DNA from 3 places in the Fictibacillus halophilus genome. Region 3 is predicted to be linked to each of the others. Evidence: riboswitches for the same ligand, from Rfam matches in the RefSeq annotation. Region 3 holds a riboswitch; each other region holds the start of a gene.
What was found. Region 3 has a riboswitch for S-adenosylmethionine ahead of I5J82_RS04360 (2,3-diketo-5-methylthiopentyl-1-phosphate enolase). Riboswitches for the same ligand answer to the same signal wherever they lie in the genome.
Positions count from the first base shown of each region.

Region 1: linked by a shared signal. The riboswitch ahead of I5J82_RS07250 (homocysteine synthase) and the one ahead of I5J82_RS04360 (2,3-diketo-5-methylthiopentyl-1-phosphate enolase) in region 3 are both predicted to bind S-adenosylmethionine.
Region 2: linked by a shared signal. The riboswitch ahead of I5J82_RS12965 (methionine ABC transporter ATP-binding protein) and the one ahead of I5J82_RS04360 (2,3-diketo-5-methylthiopentyl-1-phosphate enolase) in region 3 are both predicted to bind S-adenosylmethionine.

Region 1 is NZ_JAEACF010000001.1:1,400,838-1,405,765, forward strand. Features, by position in the region: partial or broken gene I5J82_RS07245 (sulfite exporter TauE/SafE family protein) at 136-901, shown strand; SAM riboswitch class I at 1,078-1,182, shown strand; gene I5J82_RS07250 (homocysteine synthase) at 1,300-2,613, shown strand; gene I5J82_RS07255 (polysaccharide deacetylase family protein) at 2,815-3,600, shown strand; gene I5J82_RS07260 (GntR family transcriptional regulator) at 3,859-4,593, shown strand; gene gntK (gluconokinase) at 4,637-4,928, shown strand, end outside.
Region 2 is NZ_JAEACF010000001.1:2,487,594-2,492,521, reverse strand. Features, by position in the region: gene sigI (RNA polymerase sigma-I factor) at 1-540, shown strand, start outside; gene I5J82_RS12975 (anti-sigma-I factor RsgI family protein) at 631-1,860, shown strand; gene I5J82_RS12970 (hypothetical protein) at 1,981-2,325, shown strand; SAM riboswitch class I at 2,405-2,535, shown strand; gene I5J82_RS12965 (methionine ABC transporter ATP-binding protein) at 2,849-3,874, shown strand; gene I5J82_RS12960 (methionine ABC transporter permease) at 3,867-4,535, shown strand; gene I5J82_RS12955 (MetQ/NlpA family ABC transporter substrate-binding protein) at 4,565-4,928, shown strand, end outside.
Region 3 is NZ_JAEACF010000001.1:824,626-829,553, reverse strand. Features, by position in the region: gene I5J82_RS04380 (Lrp/AsnC family transcriptional regulator) at 1-82, shown strand, start outside; gene I5J82_RS04375 (1,2-dihydroxy-3-keto-5-methylthiopentene dioxygenase) at 279-815, opposite strand; gene I5J82_RS04370 (methylthioribulose 1-phosphate dehydratase) at 793-1,458, opposite strand; gene I5J82_RS04365 (2-hydroxy-3-keto-5-methylthiopentenyl-1-phosphate phosphatase) at 1,455-2,129, opposite strand; gene I5J82_RS04360 (2,3-diketo-5-methylthiopentyl-1-phosphate enolase) at 2,126-3,367, opposite strand; SAM riboswitch class I at 3,445-3,564, opposite strand; gene I5J82_RS04355 (pyridoxal phosphate-dependent aminotransferase) at 3,738-4,904, opposite strand; gene I5J82_RS04350 (carbon-nitrogen family hydrolase) at 4,926-4,928, shown strand, end outside.

The DNA.
Region 1 (4,928 bases), 580 kb from region 3:
ATTAAACAAACAGTTGACTTTTTATCTTTTAGGAACATATAGTATTAACTAAAATTTAATCCGTATCGCTGATCGGTAAACCGAAGGCTCTTAACATCACTTGTTAAGGGCCTTTTTATTTTGAGGAGGAAGAAAATGAAAAAGTTAATCGTATTGGCTCTAATTGGTCTTGTTGCACAGTTGATTGATGGTTCTCTAGGTATGGCTTATGGCGTTACATCTACATCATTGCTCTTAGTAGCGGGAATTGCTCCTGCAGCTGCATCTGCTTCCGTACATCTTGCTGAAGTCGTAACCACTGCGGCATCGGGCGCTTCTCATATTAAGTTCGGAAACGTTGACCGGCAAGTGGTTCTTCGTTTAATCCTCCCCGGCTCTATAGGAGCTTTTGTAGGTGCTTGTTTTTTAAGCAACCTGCCTGGAGATGTTATAAAGCCATATATCTCTATCTTCTTAATTATCCTTGGGATTTATATCTTATATCGTTTTCTGTTTAAGCTTGGAGAGAAGAAAGCAACAGCGAGTGGTAAACCCTTTACAAAGAAACAACTTATTCCACTTGGATTATTAGCAGGATTTTTAGATGCTACAGGTGGTGGAGGCTGGGGCCCAGTCACTACACCGGTTCTAATGGCAAAACAAGATCTGAAAACCAGAAAAGTAATCGGTTCTGTAGATACGAGCGAATTCGCAGTAGCTGTATCTGCATCAATCGGTTTCTTCATCGCACTCGGCTGGGAACAAGTTGAGTGGCTGTGGGTCGGAGCTTTAATGCTAGGAGGAGTGATTGCGGCTCCCGTTGCCGCTTGGCTTGTACGCCTAATTCCCTCTCACATACTAGGGGTTTTGGTGGGAGGTCTGATCATTATTACCAATACAAGAACTCTTCTTCATACTCTTGGTGTATCCCATAATATGTTGTTCTCGATCTACTTTGTACTTGCTGCATTTTGGGCGATTGGAGTTATTTATGCGGTCAAAGTCAATCCTGAAAATAAAAATCCGAAATTTTTAAAAAATTCTGTTGACTATTGATAGGGACGTATGTATTATAAATCTTAATTCAATATTCAAATCTTCTTATCCAGAGAGGCTGAGGGACTGACCCTATGAAGCCCGGCAACCAGCGGAAACGCATGGTGCTAATTTCAGCAGAACAATCATTGTTCTGAAAGATGAGACTTCGATCGGGTGAAATCATCGGGACCTCTTCTTTTGGAAGAGGTCTTTTTTTCTGGGATAAGTTGAAACTGAATGTGATTGGATATAAAAATATTAACGTTGAGGAGAGATTTGAAAATGACTGATCAAAATTCAAAAAGACAGTACGGGTTTGAAACAATTTCATTACACGAAGGTCAAAAAGTAGATCCTACAACAGGAGCTCGCGCTGTTCCGATCTACCAGACCACTTCTTATCAGTTCAATTCAACAGAGCACGCAGCAAACTTATTTGCCCTAAAAGAGTTCGGTAACATATATACGCGTTTGATGAATCCAACGCAAGATGCATTTGAACAGACCATCGCGAAGCTTGAAGGCGGTGTTGGTGCACTTGCTCTTGCTTCCGGTCAGGCTGCCATTACAAATGCAATATTTAACATCGCTGGCTCTGGTGATGAAATCGTAGCGTCTACCTCTCTGTATGGTGGAACGTATAACCTGTTCTCTGTAACTCTCCCCAAGCTCGGCATCCATACACAATTCGCTGAGATTGATAATCTTCAATCGTTTAAAGATGCCATTACAGAAAAAACAAAAGCCGTTTACATCGAGACAATCGGCAATCCGAAAATCGATGTTGCAGATATTCAAGCGATCGCTGATATCGCACATGAAGCAGGAGTTCCGCTCATTGTCGATAATACGTTGGCTACTCCTTACCTTTGTCGTCCGATCGAACATGGAGCTGATATCGTTGTGCATTCTGCAACGAAGTTTATTGGTGGACATGGTACATCAGTCGGTGGTGTAATCATCGATTCTGGAAAATTTGATTGGAGCAATGGGAAATTCCCAGGCTTGACCGAGCCTGATCCAAGCTACAAAGGAATTGTATACACAGATGCGTTTGGTCCACTTGCATATATTTTAAAAGCACGTGTGCAGCTGCTTCGAGACTTAGGATCTTCTATTGCACCGTTCAACTCATTTTTATTTATTCAAGGGTTAGAAACACTTGCCCTTCGTATTGAACGACATGTGGAAAATACAGTTAAAGTAGCGAAGTTCCTAGAGAATCACCCTTCTGTTGATTGGGTGAATTACGCAGGACTTCCAAGCAGCCCTTATTATGGGCTTGCTCAAAAATACTTGCCTAAAGGAGCAGGCGCTATTTTAACGTTTGGGGTAAAAGGTGGTATTGAGGAAGGCAAGAAGTTAATCGAAAATGTAAGCATCTTCTCTCACCTTGCAAACGTTGGAGATTCAAAATCATTGATTATCCATCCAGCTAGCACTACTCATCAACAACTATCTGAAGAAGAACAAAGAAAATCAGGCGTGAGTCCAGAATTAATCCGCCTTTCAATCGGAATCGAAACAGTAGATGATTTAATCTACGACTTAGATCACGCATTAAAAGCGATCTCACTTTCCCCAAGTGGATTGTAAAATACAACAGTTAAGCTGTTCAAAGAAAGCCTTTGAACAGCTTTTTTGTTGCCAAAACTTCTTTTGTAAAAGCAAATTTTTAACCATGATTGCGTTCTATAACTCAAATATGTTCATCCCCGATTTGACAGCTACGCCTGTAATAAATCAGTTTCCCCTTACAAATACTAATAGTAATAAATTTTAGAATGAGGGCTCCTTATGTCTACCATTGTAAAAGTAATTATCACTATGTTCTTATGTCATATTCTTTTTTTCGGACCTAAAGTGTATGCAGGCGTTGTAAATCGTTTCGAAGTTGAGAAATATGGTGATGTGATCTGGGAAGTCCCTTCAAATAAGAAACAAGTAGCGATTACATTTGACGATGGACCAGATCCAGTGTACACCTCCCAAATTCTAGATATACTTAAAAAAGAAGGAGTTCACGCTACATTTTTTCTGATCGGTAAGCGGATTAAGAAGTACCCCGAGATTGTTAAAAGAGAACTAAGGGAAGGACATGAAATCGGAAACCATACGTATAATCATCCTAGTTTTCATACTATCTCAAGGCATAAAGTTGTGGTTGAAACAAGAAAGACCGAGCACCTTCTAGATCCTGCTCATCACTCAGATTATATAAAGTTATTTCGTCCTCCAGGCGGAACGGTTACAGAGAACAGTTTAAAAATCTTAAAGAAAGAAGGATACAAGGTTATCCTTTGGTCTTGGCATCAAGATCCTCGTGATTGGACTAATCCAGGATCTGAAAGAATCGCAAGACATATATTAACAAATTTAAAAAACGGAGACATTATTCTATTACATGATTCTGGTGGTAATCGCAGTCAAACGGTTGCTGCATTAAAAATCATCCTTCCTAAGCTCAAACAAATGGGTTTTGAAATTGTTACGGTTGATGAATTATTAAAAATGCACCCACGATATAATGAGTTCCATGAATCTGAAATAAAAAAAGAAGAAGTACCTTTAACAATTGAATAAAATAAATAGAAAAGAACAATCTCTTCAACAAGATTGTTCTTTTCTATTTATTCAGATAAGCAGGGATAAATTTTAGTCTCTCATCATCAAATTCACTTCCAAATTTATACCTCCCCTATCTCTTACCTTATTCATTTCTAAACTAATCCATTATAGTTAATTGTTTTTCTACCTTTAAATAAAAGCGCTTGCATTTTAAAATCACTGTACTATAATACTTGTATACAAGTATACTCGTTCTACAAAAAGGAGGTTTTTATGTTGAACGATTCTAAGGATTTTCTTTATCCTGAAAAGTGGCTTTCCAAAGCTTCAACCGGAGAACGTGTCGCATGTGAACTAAGAATGAGGATTATCTCGGGACTCATTGAAAGCGGTACCATGCTTTCTGAAAATAAATTAGCAACTGAATATAATGTAAGCCGCTCTCCTATACGAGAAGCACTTAAAGTTCTATCAAATGAAAACTTAATTCGTTTAGAACGCATGGGTGCAGTTGTGGTCGGCTTAACGGAAAAAGAAATAGAAGAAATTTATGATGTTCGACTTCTTATTGAGACGTTTGTTTTTGAACGACTTGTTAAAAACGACACAGATCACGTTGTTAGAGAACTAACAAAAATTTTAGAAATGATGCAGATTGCAATTAAGTACAAAGATGCTGACGAGTTCGCTCTTCAGGATGTCTTATTTCATGAAACAATTATTCGTTCTATCGATCATTCGTATATCACGATGATCTGGAACAACACAAAACCTGTCATGGAAAGCTTCATCTTATTATCCATGCGTATGCATTTTAATGAAAAATACGATGACCTTTCTCGAATCATGAGAAACCATGAACTTTATATTGATGCAATCTCATCAAAAAATAGAAAAATTATGATTCAATCACTTCATCAAAACTTTGATGATGTTCAAGGAAAAGTAGATGATTTATGGATGTCACAACAAATGCTATCGAAAGCACGGGAGCAAGAAAAGGAGTAATTAAATGAAGGATATCGACGGTACGCAACATAGAAGAAGCTATATGGTAGGAGTCGACATCGGAACTACAAGTACAAAAGCAGTATTGTTTAATGAAAACGGTGAAATTCTCTCACAGGAAAACATCGGGTACCCGCTTCACACACCTGATATTTCTACAGCGGTACAAGATCCAGAAGAAATTTTCCGAACGGTTTTGCAAACCCTTACAAATGTTATCAAACGCTCTTCTATTCCATCCAGCGCTATCTCGTTCATATCTTTTAGCAGTGCCATGCATAGCGTGATTGCAATGGATGATTACGATCAACCATTAACACCTTGCATCACTTGGG
Region 2 (4,928 bases), 1.7 Mb from region 3:
TTCAACGAAGCGATTGATCAGTATCAGGAAGGTCAAGGTAGCCGTTTCTTATCTTTCGCTGATATGGTTATTAGACGCAGAGTCATTGATTATATTCGTAAAGAAGTCCGTCAGAACAGACTCATCTTCTTACAGCCTGATGAAGAAGATGAAGAAGGTCGCTTGGAAGAAAGTTATGCAGAGCAAAAAGCTGCGATGGATCATTTCGAAGACCAGATTCAAGTAGAGAATCGCGTCTATGAGATTGAAGAATACCAAAAGTTATTAAAAACATTCGGCTTGAACTTTAAAGTATTAAGCAAGCATTGTCCAAAACATGTGGATGCACGTGAGAATGCGAAAGAAATTGCTCGTCTGTTAGCTGAGAATGAAGAACTTGCCGCATTTTTAAAAGAAAAAAAGCAATTACCAATAAAAGATTTATTAAATATGGTATCCTGTAGTCGTAAAACCATAGAGAGAAATCGAAAGTATATAATAGCAGTTTCACTTATATATTTAGGCGATTTTCAAGCGCTGAAATCATACATTCAGCCATAAGGTGAGGTAAATAGGGTTACTAGGCAAGGGAATGTCATTTTCTCTTGCCTGTAATTTATACTGATCCTGCTACATGCGGGAGGGATATCATTGAAGAACGGCAGCGGCATCGTTATTGAAGTTCAGAATAAAAAAGCAACTCTTCTTATGAAGGATGGGACTTTTGTTACAGTAAGAGTACCAGCAGGGAAAAGACCTCTTGTAGGTAATGAGTATCAGGCTTCTTATTTTTTTAGCAAAAAAAGAAGTCTTTTTGTGCTGCCATCTATTTCGTTTTCAGTCGCAGCTTTAATTGCCTTTCTCGTAATTTCAAGCCTAATGCCTAATAGCAGTCATTCTGCTGCGGCTGCTTATGTGAGCTTTGATATCAACCCAAGCCTTGAGGTTGGCGTTGACGATGAAATGAGAGTCGTTGAAATGGATGCTTTTAACGATGAAGCAAAGAAAATCATAAAAAAATATAATTTTTCTACAGATGATCGAATGCCGTTTGAAGTATTTGCAGATCAACTGATTAAAGCTTATCAGACAGAAGGATATATGGAAGAGAATCAATCTATGCTGATTACAACAGTATCCGATAAATCGAGTGATAAGAAAACGAAGCAGGAATTAGATCAGGCGCTGAATTCTATTGTGAAAAAAGCAGTCGTCCAATATCCTGTTGCAATTACTGTTTCTGAAACGAACGAAGAAGTTCGAAATAAAGCCAAACAATTAGGTGTATCTTCAGGTAAATACTCAGCATTCCAGGAAGCAACCAAGAACGATAAACACCTTAAAGAAGAAAAAATTAAAGAAGTGAAGTTTCAAGAACTTAAAGTGAATGCCACTTCTTCTAAAGATATTAAATCCGTTCCACACCCTCGTAAAATAAAGGCTGCACCACATGAAGTCAAAGTAAAGCCTGTTAATAATGGTGAGAAAAAAGAAATTAACCAGCGTTCGGTTAAAAAGCCACAAGAAAACCTTGTAAAGCCTAAAAAAAATACGAATGAAAAACGGGATAGGAAAGAGCGCGAAATAAGAAGTAAGTCTAATAACAAAAAAGAGCCTAAGCAACAAAAAGAAAAAAGTATAGAACCTAAAATGACGAAAGAACCTGTCAGATCTTCAAAACAGGATAAGGATGATTATCAACCAAAAGAGCTTAGAATAGAAAATAAACAGCAGGATAAAAATCACAACAAGCGAAATAACGGAAGCGATCGTAAGAAAGACGATAAGAGACAGCAATGGGATGATGACAGACATCATAGAGATGATCAAAGATATTCTAAAAGTGAACATGAGAAGCAAGAAAAGAAACATAAACACTAATTATGAAATAACGTGTCGTAATACCAATTACGATTCCTTGCTGCTGTCGAAGGGTTTATAAAGGTATATGAATATTCCTCTAGAATCGGTGAAGTAACAACCAATTCGGGGGGATTTTTAATGTTGGATATCCGTTACTTTGAAAGCCAAATAGCAAAAAGTCCGTATCTTTCTCTTTATAATATTCCGGTAAAGCCTAGTTTTAAATGTAAGGATGAGACTACACTTAAGATTGATTACAGAGAGGGAGAGCGGAACCGAACCGTCACATTTACAGGGAATCCGAAATATCTATCTATGTTGCTTGAGGGTAAAATGAAGCTGAGTACATTATTGAGACAAGAGATGATTGAGTTTCAAGGTACGCTCAGACAACGCTTAAAATGGGAAGCGATCTTTTACTTGAGTTCACATTGGGAAGAGATCTCTGCTGGTGTATTAGTTCGAACTGCTAAAAATATTTGACACGAATCGACAAGGATGATAATATTCTTCACAGTGATTCAAATATGTATCGCTTTAATTTAATAAAGTAACACTTTTTTACTTATCACGAGAGGTGGAGGGACTGGCCCTATGAAACCCGGCAACCGCTAGATCATTGCATTCTTATGAATGATGAACTAGAAAGGTGCCAATTCCTGCAAGACTTTAAGTAGTCTTGGGAGATGAGGAGAACGTGCATAGAATATAATATGCCTTTCTGCTCATATTGAAGCAGAGAGGCATTTTTTTGTTTGGCTGTTTTCGTTTTACGTTGAAGCTCTTGGGAGTAGTTGATTTTCCGTTACAGGATGCTCGCTTTCCACGGGGCGTGCGGTGAGCCTCTTAGCGCTATGCGCTGTTAAGAGTCTCACCTGTCCCGCTTATCCCGTAGGAGTCTCGCACCTTCCACTACAACCAACTTATCAATGAGGGGAACACCTAAGCAAACAAATGCACCGTTTCTACATGAGTCAATATTTAGATAAGAAATGAGGTAAGAATCTTGATTAATTTACAGTCAGTCCGTAAAGTCTTTCAAACCAAAGATGGCGAAGTAAAGGCTGTTGATACGGTAGATTTAAACATAAAGCAAGGAGAGATATACGGAATCATCGGCTATAGTGGTGCAGGTAAAAGTACACTGATCCGAATCCTTAACATGCTAGAGCGTCCGACTAGCGGTACGGTTACGATTGGTGGCAAAAACATGTCCGAGCTGTCATCGAAGAAGTTAAGAGAAGCAAGACAAGAAATCTCCATGATCTTTCAGCACTTTAACTTATTATGGTCCCGTACAGTACGAGAAAACATTGCTTTTCCTCTTGAAATTGCCGGTTATCCAAAAGCTAAGATCAAGCAGCGTGTTGATGAGCTGATCGACCTAGTTGGTTTGGAAGGTCGTGGCGGGTCCTACCCATCACAACTAAGTGGTGGACAAAAGCAGCGTGTAGGTATCGCGCGTGCTCTTGCTAATGAGCCAAAAGTACTTTTATGTGATGAAGCAACTTCAGCACTAGATCCTAAAACAACCGACAGCATTCTTGATCTGCTTGTGGAAATCAATCAAAAGTTAAATCTGACAATCGTTCTTATTACACATGAGATGCATGTGATCAGAAAGATTTGTCACCGTGTAGCTGTAATGGAACAGGGGAGAGTAGTAGAAGAAGGCGATGTTTTAAATGTCTTTAAAAACCCGACAGAACCAATCACGAAGGATTTTGTGAAACAAGTAACAGAACCTGAAGAAACGGTAGATACGATTAAACAGTTCATTTCCGAGTTCCCTGAAGGTCGAATCGTTCAACTTACTTTTATCGGTGGACGAGCTGGGCAGCCATTAATTACGGAACTGATTCGTAAGTATGAAGTGGACGTTAATATTCTACAAGGAAAGATTACACAAACTCAGAATGGACCTTATGGGACGTTGTTTATTCAGATTAAAGGTACAGAATCTGCACTAGCTCGTGCTATGGAGTTTTTAAACAGTGTGCAGGTTGAAGTAGAGGTGATTCATAATGCTTAGTACATGGTTCCCGAATGTTCAATGGGATGTTCTATTAGAAGCGACAAATGAAACATTATATATGTCTGCTATCTCAGTGGTCATTACATTTTTTCTAGGGCTTGCCCTTGGATTAGCGTTATTTTTAACTTCTCCTGGAAACTTGTGGGGAAATAAGTTTTTAAATAGTGTAATTGCCATAATCGTTAACGTATTTCGATCGATTCCTTTTATTATCTTAATCATTTTATTGATTCCATTTACACGCTTAATCGTAGGAACGATGCTTGGAGCTGAAGCAGCACTACCTGCTCTAATCGTAGGTGCGGCACCATTTTATGCACGTATGGTTGAGATTGCTTTGAGAGAGATTAATAAAGGGGTAATCGAAGCGGCAAAATCGATGGGTGCTACAAATGCTCAGATTATATTTAAAGTTCTTATCCCAGAAAGCACACCTGCTCTTGTGTCAGGAATCACTGTGACCGCAATCGCGCTCGTAAGTTATACAGCGATGGCTGGAGTAGTTGGTGCAGGAGGCTTAGGGAACTTAGCTTACATGGAAGGTTACCAAAGAGATAACGCGGATGTGACATTGGTTTCAACTGCACTCATCTTAGTCATCGTCTTCGTCATCCAGTGGATTGGTGATCGAATTACAACTGCGTTAGATAAGAGATAACTTTTTTAGACAACAAGGAGGAAGTTCATATGAAAAAAGTTTTATCCGTAATTATATTAACTGTTCTTGTTGCAGCTCTTGCTGCTTGTGGGAACAAAACAGAAGGCGGAATCAGCGACGAGAAGATTATTGTTGGTGCATCAAACGTACCACATGCTGAAATCCTGGAAGAAGCAAAACCTCTATTGAAAGAAAAAGGTATTGAACTTGAAATCAAAACGTTCCAAGATTATGTACTGCCAAACAAATCTTTAGATGAAAAAGAAATCGGTGCGAACTATTTTCAGCACGTTCCATATCTAGAGTCTCAAATGAAAGATCACGGATACAAATTCGAGAACGCGGGTGGCATTCACCTTGAGCCGATCGGAATCTATTCTAAAAAATACAAAT
Region 3 (4,928 bases):
TTCCAATGAAATATTAAATGATTTTTTGAAGAGCTTAAACGAGCATGCAAACTATAAATTATCGATTGTCATTGATAAATAATCCATTATTCAAAAAGTATAATCTTTGAAATAATTACACTTAAACTAACGGAGTTGTTAGGTTTAGCGCTCGTATTTTCTGTATGGCGCTCGTCCATCGTGCTTGTCAGCCGCTGGACGAGCGCCTAAACCACCATCTACTCTTTCATTACAAAAGAAAACACACCATTTCAATCAAATGAAATGGTGTGTAGTAATTATTGTGCTTCTTGTGGCTGTTTATCGTAGATCGGTACCCAGCCTTCTTTTGATTTGAAGATGCGTACAGCTACTACTTTACGATCCTCTTGCAGCGTGAAATAGTGACGGAAATTTTCTGGAACGGAGATAAGGTCTCCTGGCTCTAGTTCTACATCAAAGAATCTCCCATTAGGTCCTTCGATTGCAAAGATTCCATGTCCAGAAACGATGAAACGTACTTCATCATCTGTGTGGTGATGCTCTGCTAAGAAGTTTTTCAAAAGCTCATCTAAGTTTGGCGTCGCATCAGAAAGTGAAATGACATCTTCTGTCACATACCCTCTGCGCTCAGAGATATCATCGATCTCACTGCGGAAAGTTTGTATCACTTCTGCTTTGTCCTCATCACTTAATGCGAAATTTTCACGAAGATGCGCTGGAAGTTTTTCAATGTCCCACTTTTCGTAAATAACTTCCTGAGAGTTTAAATATGCTTCTACCTCACTTTGTTTTTCAATTCTTTCGTTGTTATCATGAAATCGTAGTTGTGCCATTTTTAACGCCTCCAAATGATTGATTTTTACTTAAGAAAGTTAAAGTTTGTAACTTGATGTGGTAAGAGAACAGAAACTCAAAAGCTTCTAAATGTTTCTTCGCTTCAAAAGCATTTCTCCCCCATACGGTAATACCATGATTACGGATCAAAACAGCTTTTGTATCAGGCTTTATTAAAGCACCGACCGCTTCAGATAACTTCGATAAATCACCAAAATTTTCCACTATCGGAACCGTAATACTGCCCTCTTCTTCCCAAATTCCAAAAGCCTTTATCAGTTCTTGGCCTTGAAATGTAATCTCTCCTACGTCACCGTACAACTCAGATATCAAGTTATTATCTACGGTGTGAACGTGTAAACAACAGCCTGCATCCGTTAAACGGTATACTTCACAGTGAATACCTGTTTCTGCAGAAGCTTTTAAGTGTGTTTCTTCTACCGGTTCCCCATACTGATCTACTAAAAGAAAGTCTTCTGAAGTACGTTTTGTTTTATCTTTTCCGCTTGCAGAAACATAAAAGGCGAGCGGGGAGTCGCTTACTTTAATAGATACGTTACCACTTGTACCGGGAAACCAATTCCGTGTTGCCAGCTCATCTTTCACATCAGCAAGCTCATTCCAACGCTGTTGTTTACTCAACTTTTTACACCTCTTTTCTCTAAGACATGAATGATGTCATGAAACGTTTCAAATGGTGTGTATGGTATTTCGTTTTCTTCACATTTTTCAATTAGATAATCTCTTGCGAAAACTACATCCGCCATCTTTGATGCTTGAAGATCAGTAATCGAATCACCGATTACAATCTTTTCTGCACGGGGATACTTCTCTTCTAGTCGTCTGATAACAGAAGGTTTGCAACATCCGCAATCATTGTTACATTGATCATCACATGCGTTCGGCCAAGTGATCTTTATCGTGTCACCGGTAAAGTCACTGGCGTTACAAAAAACATAAGCTGAGTCTAGCTTGTTCTCTAAAACAGGGTGAACAAAAAAATCAATGCCACCACTAACAATATACAAGGGGATACCTTCACTTTGAGTAAATTGAATGAATTCCTGGAACCCATCTCTGATCTTAGAACGTGTTAAAACGAATTCAACGATCTCTTGTTTTTTATCTGAAGAAATTCTGGAAAACATTTTCCCGACTCCTTCACGTATCGAGATTGTTTCATTCAAGATATCATTAACGATCGGTTGCCAGCCCTCAGGTGAAAATTCTTCCATGATTGCGACGATGTTGTCTTTTTCAGTAACAGTCCCATCAAAATCACAAAAGATTACCGATTGTTGTTGGGTTTTCATTTTACTGGCACCCCACCCCAAAGCTCTAATGCTTTTTGTAGTTCTGTATGTTTTTCAGCAAAACTCTCAAAGTCCTTCCCTTTAACGACTGCATCTATCGCTTGACGGAAAGCACGTGCTCCCCCTGCAGCGCCATCTGGATGACCATGTATTCCCCCACCCGCGTTTATAACACTGTCCAATCCGAAGTCATTGAATAGAACCGGTGTTAAACCGGGGTGGATACCAGCCGACGGCACTGGAAACGACTTGTTTAAAGAGATGCGATCTGTAGTTAATGACTCTGCAATGCTTAACGTTTCATTACGATCAAGTGCTACGCTTCCATATGGTGATGGGAACAACACAAGATCTGCTCCTGCATAACGAAGCAGTTTGCCTAATAATACGGAGTAACCAATTCCGTAGAGAGACGATGATCCTATAGCTCCGGATAATGCAGGATGTGCCATGATTGGAAGCGGAATCTCTTTATCCTCTGCCAATTCTTGCAATACATCTGGCCCGTAGGACAAAACGTTAAATAGTAATGCATTAGCTCCTAATTCTGCTGCGCGCCGGGCTTTATCTCGAAGTTCACTCGTTCTGCCTGTCAGGTTTACTGCGTAAAGCGTCTTTTCACCTGTTTGTTCATGAACGGACTTTAAGACTTCTTTAGCAATTTTTACTCTTTCTTCAAAAGGAGTAAGTGGATTCTCAAAAAGAATTTCATCATCTTTCACAAGATCTACCCCACCTAAAGCCTGCTCATATAATTGTTGCTTGAAGAATGATAGATCTTTTCCAAGTACCCCTTTAAAAATACTCATAACAAGTGGGCGGTTATGGACACCTATGATATCTCGAATTCCTGTTATTCCAAACTTTGGTCCGGGAAAATGTTGTTCTAAATCTCTATCAAACTCTAAATCTACGAGCTTGATCTCACCATCTAACGAAAGTTTACCAAAAACTGTAGTTAGAATAGCTGGAAGATCATTTGAAAAGTTCGCTGATGGGTAGGAAATCTTAAGCAAGCCTCGTGTTCTATGACTTCCTAAAAATTGATCAGCACGTGGATCTTCAGGAAGTTCGATCACTTCTTCCACATTACCTTTATGTTTTTTTAGCTGTTCTTGCTCAAGTTGAGGAAGATCTGTCCATGAACCTACAGTAAGTCCGAGCGCGATTCCTTCGGCTTTTTTTTGTAGGTTTTCTTTTTTATCATGTACTAAATACGTTGCTGTAATTTTACTCATGTTTGTAGTTCTCCTTTCAAAAACGCAAAAAACCCCTTCACGAGGAAGGGGTGTCTTCATATTGACAGTTCCGCTTCCTCTTATCTCTCAGCCAAACGCTCGACTGCAAGAATTAGCACCGTTTTCAGCTAATCATAGTTAACCGAATGGTTGCCGGGTTTCATCGGGCTAGTCCCTCCACCTGCTCTTAATAAGAGTGCAAATTGTTAGAATATAATTTTAATTGTGATTATGACAGGGTATGAAGGATCTGTCAACCAAAACCTTTAATATCCTATTAGTAAGCTTTAAAGTTTTTGAAAGATGTTGATCTCCGTTCCAGATACTCGCTTTCAACTAATCAAAGAGGATAAAGAATTAAATAAAACTTCTAAAATAATTTAGTAATTCGATCAGCAGCCTCGATCAAACGTTCTTCAGACGTTAATAGACCGGCACGTACATATCGATCGCCTTCACTTCCAAATCCGATTCCTGGTGCGACGACGACATGTGCTTTCTCAAGCAAATAGTCGGCGAACGTTTCAGATGTATACCCTTCAGGTACAGGCAGCCAACAGAAGAATGAACCTTTTGGCGATTCCACGTTCCATCCGTTTTCATTCAAACGTCCGATGAATGCATTTCGACGACTTTCATATGTATCTACCAGTTCATCCACACATTGCTGTGATCCGTTCAATGCCTCAGCCGCAGCATGCTGGACCGCTCCAAACAAGCTTACATAAAAATGATCTTGAAGAAGGTTAATAGATTCAATGACAGATTCATTTCCAACCGCGAAACCAACGCGCCATCCTGCCATGTTATACGTTTTGGAAAGGGTATAGATTTCTATTCCTACGTCCTTTGCTCCTTCTACCTGTAGAAAACTAACCGGCTTTTGTCCATCAAATCCGATAGCACCATAAGCAAAATCATGACACACAAGAATATCATGTTTGTTAGCGAGCTCTACTGTCTCTTTAAAAAATGATTCAGTTGCAACACCGGCAGTTGGGTTGTTCGGATAGTTTAAGAACATAAGCTTGGCTTTGTTCAATACCGTTTCAGGTAATTCATCATACTTCGGCAGAAAATCATTTTCTTTTCTTAAGGGCATTGTCTCCATCTTAGCACCGGCCATTGCAACACCTGACCAATAATCCGGGTATCCCGGATCTGGAACGAGTGCAACATCACCTTGGTTTAAATAACATTGTGATAACTCTACTAAGCCCACTTTCCCTCCAAAGAGTATCGCTACTTCTTTCTCGGGATCAAGTGTCACACCATATTCTCGTTTATAAAAATCGGCTGCTGCCTGCTTCAAAAATCCATGTCCGCGAAACGGTGAATACTTATGGAAATCAGCTCGATCTGCTCCCTCTTTTAACGCATCTACAATATGCTGCGGAGTGGGTTGATCGGGATTTCCTTGTCCTAGATTAATAACGTCATAGCCTTGCTCCACATAGTGAGATACTTTTTTTACAAGCTTGGCGAAAAATTGCTCTGGCAGTTTCCCCATCACTTCTGCCTGCTCAAAACGTTTCACGACGATCACTTCCAGTCTAATTTG